Regions from separate parts of the Lacticaseibacillus styriensis genome, predicted to be linked through region 1. Evidence: predicted binding sites of a transcription regulator. Region 1 holds the regulator's gene; each other region holds the start of a gene.
What was found. The regulator LexA, encoded in region 1, represses DNA repair genes until DNA is damaged. The targets are predictions, from matches to a motif close to CNAACANNTGTTNG.
Positions count from the first base shown of each region.

Region 2: LACSTY_RS09120 (CitMHS family transporter) is a predicted target of LexA. The motif match lies at 1,393-1,406, and genes of this name have one in related genera.
Region 3: LACSTY_RS04960 (Y-family DNA polymerase) is a predicted target of LexA. The motif match lies at 1,143-1,156, and genes of this name have one in related genera.

Region 1 is NZ_CP132483.1:681,020-683,294, reverse strand. It holds gene LACSTY_RS03140 (AEC family transporter) at 1-269, shown strand, start outside; gene LACSTY_RS03135 (hypothetical protein) at 301-765, shown strand; gene lexA (transcriptional repressor LexA) at 863-1,489, opposite strand; gene LACSTY_RS03125 (hypothetical protein) at 1,616-1,810, opposite strand.
Region 2 is NZ_CP132483.1:1,905,205-1,907,479, forward strand. It holds gene LACSTY_RS09120 (CitMHS family transporter) at 1-1,298, opposite strand, end outside; gene LACSTY_RS09125 (hypothetical protein) at 1,583-1,840, opposite strand; gene LACSTY_RS09130 (RNA 2'-phosphotransferase) at 1,917-2,275, opposite strand, start outside.
Region 3 is NZ_CP132483.1:1,021,142-1,023,416, forward strand. It holds gene LACSTY_RS04960 (Y-family DNA polymerase) at 1-1,116, opposite strand, end outside; gene LACSTY_RS04965 (hypothetical protein) at 1,305-1,475, opposite strand; gene LACSTY_RS04970 (zinc-ribbon domain-containing protein) at 1,560-2,275, opposite strand, start outside.

The DNA of each region.
Region 1 (2,275 bases):
TCAGCAAGGAAGCACTCGGTATCTTCAGCGGCCGCTTTCTTTTTGCCCCACTGTTGATGACGGCACTGGTCGCCTTTGCACCAGTACCGACGCTGATGAAGCAAATCTTCATCCTGCAATCCTGCATGCCAGTCATGACCAATGCGCCGGTGGTTGCGAAACTTTATGACGCCGATGCTGACTACGCTGCGATCATGGTCACGGAAACCACGCTTCTATCCATGATCGTCATTCCCATCGTCATGACCTGCATTCAATTCATTCACTAGGAGACCGCCATTGAAAAAATTAGTCTGGCTCATGTTATTACTTATCTTGAGTGGTTGTTCTCAAGGCACGCCGACTGCCAAATCATCATCAACGCGATCGGCCACCAGTGAACAGGCATCAAAGCCGGTAAAATCCCGGAAAAAGGCAAAAAAGGCCGTGCCTAAAGCAACCTTGTCCACCTTGGTCGGTCACGCATTTGTCCAACAGGATGATCAAAAGAAAGCGATTCGCGTGTTGTCGTCAACCAGTGGCTATTACCTCGAAACGCTGTCGAACCAAGACGGTGATTTTGAAAGTACGGATCAGGGTATTTTTGCGGCCCAACTGACTTTAAAGGGGCGAATCTTCACCTTCACCGGCAAAGCCCAACCACAGGCCGCCAGCAACACGGTTCAATTCCAACTTACCAAAAAAGGATTATTGAAGCAGCTTCCGGATGGTCCATTTTACAAAAAGGTACCAAAAGATGACCTTGATCAGCTTAACCGTCCTTAATGGTGTCAGTTGCCGCCTCAACAAAAAAGCATTTACCACGCACACTCGATTGAATGTACGCGGCAAATGCTTTTTTAGCTGGCTTTATTAGTAGCACTTATACAAGCGCAGGACGATACAAACTCACAACAATACCGAGAATCGTCACATCCGGGAAAAACATGTCTTCCATATCGTCATTTTCCGGATGAAGGCGAATGCCGTTCTTTTCTTTGTAAAAGCGCTTGACAGTGGCTTCATCTTCTTCGGTCATTGCTACGACAATCTGCCCATTTTCGGCGTCGTTTTGCTTCTTGACAATAATCTGATCGCCATCAAGAATCCCGATCTTGATCATGGAACTGCCTTGAACCCGAAGCATAAACAGCTCATCGGCCGAGTATGGTAGGTCATCCGGCACCGGGAAATAGTCATCGATATTCTCGATAGCGGTAATCGGCACCCCAGCCGCAACGGTACCGACAATCGGAATGCCTTCTGCCTGAACGCCGATATAATCGCGTCCTGCTGCAGTCACTTCAATCGTGCGCGGTTTGGATGGGTCTTTCGCAATTAATCCAGCGGCCAACAGCTTCTCTAAGTATGCTGCGACGGTGCTAGACGAACTAAGGCCAACTGACTTGCCAATCTCGCGAACCGTGGGTGGATACCCATGATCCTCGATTGCGTCATAGATGGTTTGTAAAATCTGTTTCCAACGTTTTTGACTCGCTTGTGTTGGCATCCGCTCACCGCTCCGTTCTCATTTGTTACAATCAGCATACCAAACCGAACGAACGTTTGCAATCATTTTCGCCGCCGTTACTCGAAAAAATCCGCAGTCATCATGGCTGCGGATCATTTCATCAAATTAGTTATGCAATAATGGCATCTTATGCATCTGACGCCGATCACATCTGCTCTTGATGACTGCATAGAAGAAGCTTAGGAAAATATCCAGAGCCATCAACAAGATGCCGGCCGTCGCATAGTTGCTAAATAACAGCAATGTTGCGACCAGGGTCAGAGTTATTAATGTCCATTTAGCCCCGCGAAGTAAATTCATAAGGGGTCACTCCTCTCCGTATCGGTAAAACCGACATTGACTCACCGTTTTGGTTGTGACTTTATCATACCTGATTTTTTTGATTTGTAAAGCTTTTGTATATGTAAAATTTACATTTGATGCCCTTATTTAGGCATTTTTAATATTTGTAACGGCTAATCGGTGTTTTTGTAAATTTATTGTAACGGCGCCGATACCTTCTTCGAACCATTTTAGTTAACCCTAGCCTCGAAAAATCATGGCTAGTCTAGTATCATTGTTATACAGAAGCATCCGACGTCTGGCGGGTAGAAACTTCGAAAAAATGACTCACGTGCACTCAGCTGACTTGTAAAAAACTACAACTGCACGTCGAAGCTTTCTTGGTTCACCACAGATCTCATGCTCGACTTGTCGTCTTTTGTAAAGGTTACTAATGACACCGCTGATTAAATCGCGTCATAACCTTTAACGTCCTTAGAGGAG
Region 2 (2,275 bases), 1.2 Mb from region 1:
ACGAAGATTGCGAAAACGCCTAATGCATATTTTCCGGCTTCGCGTTGCCACTTACCCATGTCCAAACCGGTGAGCCGGAGCAATAGATAAATGAAAGCAACTAACGGTGAAAGCAAGTGGAATGCTTGCCCCATTAATGAAGCTAAAGCCATCTGCATATTGGTAAAGCCGTATGCACGTCCCGCAGTTGCCAGCACCGGCATAACGCCGAAGTAGAAGCCGTCGTTACTTAAGAAGAAGGTCCCTGGTGCGGAAATCAACGCAATAACCAATCCCCAGAAGCCAGCCATGGAACTTGGGATAATCGCGGTGAAACTCTTGGCAAGTGCTTCGGCCATCCCGGTTCCTTGGAATAAGCCCATGAAGACCCCGGCAGCAAAAACCAGAATAACAACTTGCACGGCATCGCCGCCGTTAGCACCAATTCGCTTGCTTTGGTCGCCTAACTTAGGATAGTTAGCCATCAATGCAATACAGGTACCAACCAAGAAGAGCAAAAGCGGTGGCATTGCAATTGCCTTAATAAAGGAACTTGCCACCAACCAGGCAATGAGCACAATGGTCAGAATGCCGTTAAAAGCAAACATATTTGGACGGCGAATTTCGGAAACTTCAGGATCAACCACTGACGTCATCTCATCGATTTCTTCATCGGTTAATTCCCGAACACCCAAGCGTTTCCGTTCTGCGCGACCCATGTGCGGTGCAACGTAGAAAACAACATAAGCCAAGGCCAGAATCATACCTGGCAATAAATACGTCAAAATATCGGCATCAACCTTCAAAACTGCCATGGCCCGAGCAGTTGGTCCTCCCCAAGGCAGCAGGTTCATGATCGTATTTTGCAAAATAATCAAAACACCGAGGTTCATCATATTCATGTTGAGTTTCTTATAAATCGGAATAAATGCCGAGCAGCAGATCAAGGTCGTTGTAGTGCCATCCCCGTTAAGTGAAACTGCCATCGCAACAATCGCGGTTGCCATAAGCACTTTCATCGGGTCGCCTTTCGCGATCTTGATCATCCGGGCTGTAATCGGATCGAACAGACCGGCGTCGAGCATAATGGAAAAATACAGAATAGCGAATAAGAGCATGATCCCTGTGTTAGCGGTCGTTGTCAGACCCTTCAACACAAAATCGCCGATCGTCCCTTTCTTCGCCACGCCTGCCACCATTGCAATAATTGCAAACAGCAGCGGGATCATCACTAAAGAAGTGAATGGTGAGAGCTTCTTGGTCATGATGACGTACATGAAAACAATAATCATGGCGTAAGCAATGACGGTGAGTAACATAGTCCCAACCTCTTTTCATAAGTTTTTGTCGCTATCCACATGATACGTGATTTCTGTCACGAAAAGGCCGATTTCGCTTCTTTAGAACACCAAAAGAACAATTGTACGGTTAAGGGAAAACTAAAATTTTCAAGAAAAAGAAAACGCCTTCATTTGCTTAAAATTCGGTTTTAAGTCAACGGAGGCATTTTTAAATGATACGATTGTAACGATTGAAAAAGAACGTTTTTCAATTGATACTTATTTCACAATAGACTAATACAGAGACGTTTTTCTGTGTTAGTCTACCAATCCTGAAAGCGCTCATCTTCCAACTTTTTCAACAGTTGGTGAAAGTTTTCCCGTGACGGAGCGTGATCTAATGTTTCTTGCTGCAACTCATTAAACCGCTCTGCTAAGTAATAAGCAGTGAGATAAAGCGTCAGTTTTCGTTTGACAATGGCTTCCGGATCTTTGTCGTCCGGTACTTGGTGTGACCCCACAACAAGATTGGCGAACTGTTTCGGATTTAACCGTAAATCATCAGGTGCATCAGCCTTCATGATAGAACCTCCTTTTTTAAGTATGCCTAATACTAACATAAAAAAACGAACGTTTCCGGCCAAAAGCGGGCGTTCGTCACGATGTTGGGGATGATGTTCGGGTTAAAAATGCCGGGGGAACTGCATGCACCAACCAAACCTGACTCCCTGTCGGATAAAAAGTTTTACCGGCAGCTGCTGCCGATTGCGCGGCCACGCGATAAATAACCGGATGAGGGTCATGCCGCACACCAACTTGCCAGGCCATTTTCGGATTCTCGGAAAGATGGACAAAATCGCGGTCCATTGGTTTAAGCCCTTCAACATCAATCAAAGCGGCTGCTTGATGTGACGTGCCATGATATAACCAGATGGGTGGCCGCCGCGCCGGCATTAACGGCAAGACTGGGACGCTATGGCCGTACACCGCTCTGATGGTGCTCCCCTCAATCGCAA
Region 3 (2,275 bases), 340 kb from region 1:
GCCAGTGTCAGGTGCCAGCCGGGATGTGAAGACGGCAACATTGCGGATAACTTCGCCATGCCAGTTCTTCCGAAAAATCTCGCGCAACGTCGCAACAATGTCGGTGTTGCGATTGGTCGGCAGAATTCGCTTTGCTTGCGTAAAACCGGACCGACCGTCTTGCTGGCTTTCTGCATATGAAAATCCGATACCCAGTGAAAGCTCACCGGCACGTTTATGATGATGACGTAAGCGGGCTGCGACCTGTTCACCGATTTCTTTGATGACAATTTCGATTTCGAATTGATTGCTATAGTCGCGCGGAAGCACTTGGGAATTACCGATACTTGGCTGGCGCGTTACAATGCGCTTACTGATTTTGGTGCGATCAACGCCCCAAGCGGTTGCAAACAGCTGAGTGCCGATAATACCCATTTCCTGTTTTAAGGCATAAGGATTCGCATGGGCGAGTTCGTACATGTTCGTAATGCCCATGCGCGCTAAATGCGCTGCTGTGCGGTGACCGATACTCCAGACGTCGGTCATCTCGTTAATTTTCCAGATGGTGTTCGAGACCGTCGCATACTTAATTTCGCCAAGTAAATCAGGACTGTGCTTGGCATAAACATCGAGGGCAATTTTGGCTTGTACCGGATTTTCACCGATTCCGACCGTCGTACGCAGGCCCAGTTTTTGCTGAACAGTTGACTGAATACGCTTGGCAACTGCTCGCGGCGTTTTCCCGAAAAGCTGCCAGGTATGGGTTAAATCGAGGATGGATTCATCAATCGAGTAAGCCCACAGATCTTCATCGGCGACGAATTGACGGAAGATATCGTTAATAGCCAGATTTTTCTGAATGTAGAGGTTCATGCGTGGCGGAACGACAATCAGATGCGGCTCATTGGGCAAATCGCGCTGGCGGCTGACATTATTTTTGAGACCATACATTTTTTTGGCCATGGGCGAAGTCGCTAAAATGAGTCCGCCGTTGGTGTTTTCCTGTTCAGACATCACAACTAGGATGGTTTTGAGCGGATCAAGTCCACGCTCAATGCTTTCGACTGAGGCGTAAAAGGACTTATTGTCAATCAAAAAAATGACCCGATGCGGTTCGTGTGGATAATCATAGGCCATGAAGATCACCTCTGTTTATCATTATACGAACATATGTTTGCTTAGGCAAGTTATTTATTTTTTTGGGGGATGCTATAACGCGCTCCCCGACTTCTAAGCGCGCCGGCTCACGCTCAGCGCCACATAAAAACCCCTGCTGTGCATATGCACAAACAGGGGCATCAATGAAGCGATCAAAATGCAAACATCTAGCGCATGCAACCACCCATGTGCCAGGACGAAATGCCGCGCATCATGCTGCCGTGGGCAATTCCCATGCTGCCGCCATTGTTAAAGACTTCCAAGATGAACAAGGCGGCAAAGATGGCGGCAATGACGATTAACGTGACCACTAATGGCCGCCACTTATCTGATGTCATACGATCCGCCTCCTAACGAATTAAATTCGGATACTGCCATTAGTATAACACCATGGCATCAATGACAAAGGGGATGCGGACAAATCAGTCATCGCGTTCCCATTTAATTTTGAGATTGGTTTCGATCAGATCTTCATCATCAAGTGCAAAGGGTTCAACGACACTGCCACCATCAGACTTGGTGAATTTAATGTTGAAGACATTGCCGTCACGATAAACGACTTCCCACTTACCGTTGCTTGGTGTGCCGTTATTGGTCGCTGTATAAGTGCCATCGCTATTAAAAGTGAACGTTGCCCGGTCGCCTGATTCCCAGCGGCCCACAATGCCACTGGTGGAATGATTGTCGTTGCGCTTTGACGTATCAGAAGGATACTGGCGTGTCGTTTTCGTGACGCCATTGTCATCATAATCGTCATCGTGATCATCATCGTGGGTATTGCTGTCTGGATGTGAATTTTGCGATGCGGTGGTACTGGAAGATGTGGTACTGGAGGAAGCCGTTGCCGCATCTAAAGTTAAATCCGATGCTTGACCTTTTAGCGGGATCACAACTTCCCGCGTGAAATCTTTGGTTGAGCCGTCATGCGTGCCGCTGAGTTTAAGCGTGTAGACACCCGGCAGTTGGCCGGCGATGATATATTGGCCGTCATGCGCTTTGGCTTGCGCCGGCGTGCCATTCAAAGTGAGTGTGGCATTTTTAAGGTTGGTTTTGACGACGGCATCGGCGGTCCCTAATTTGACTTTATATTTTGGAAAAATAAGCAGCTCATGGCCTGCCTTGACAATCTGAACTGTGC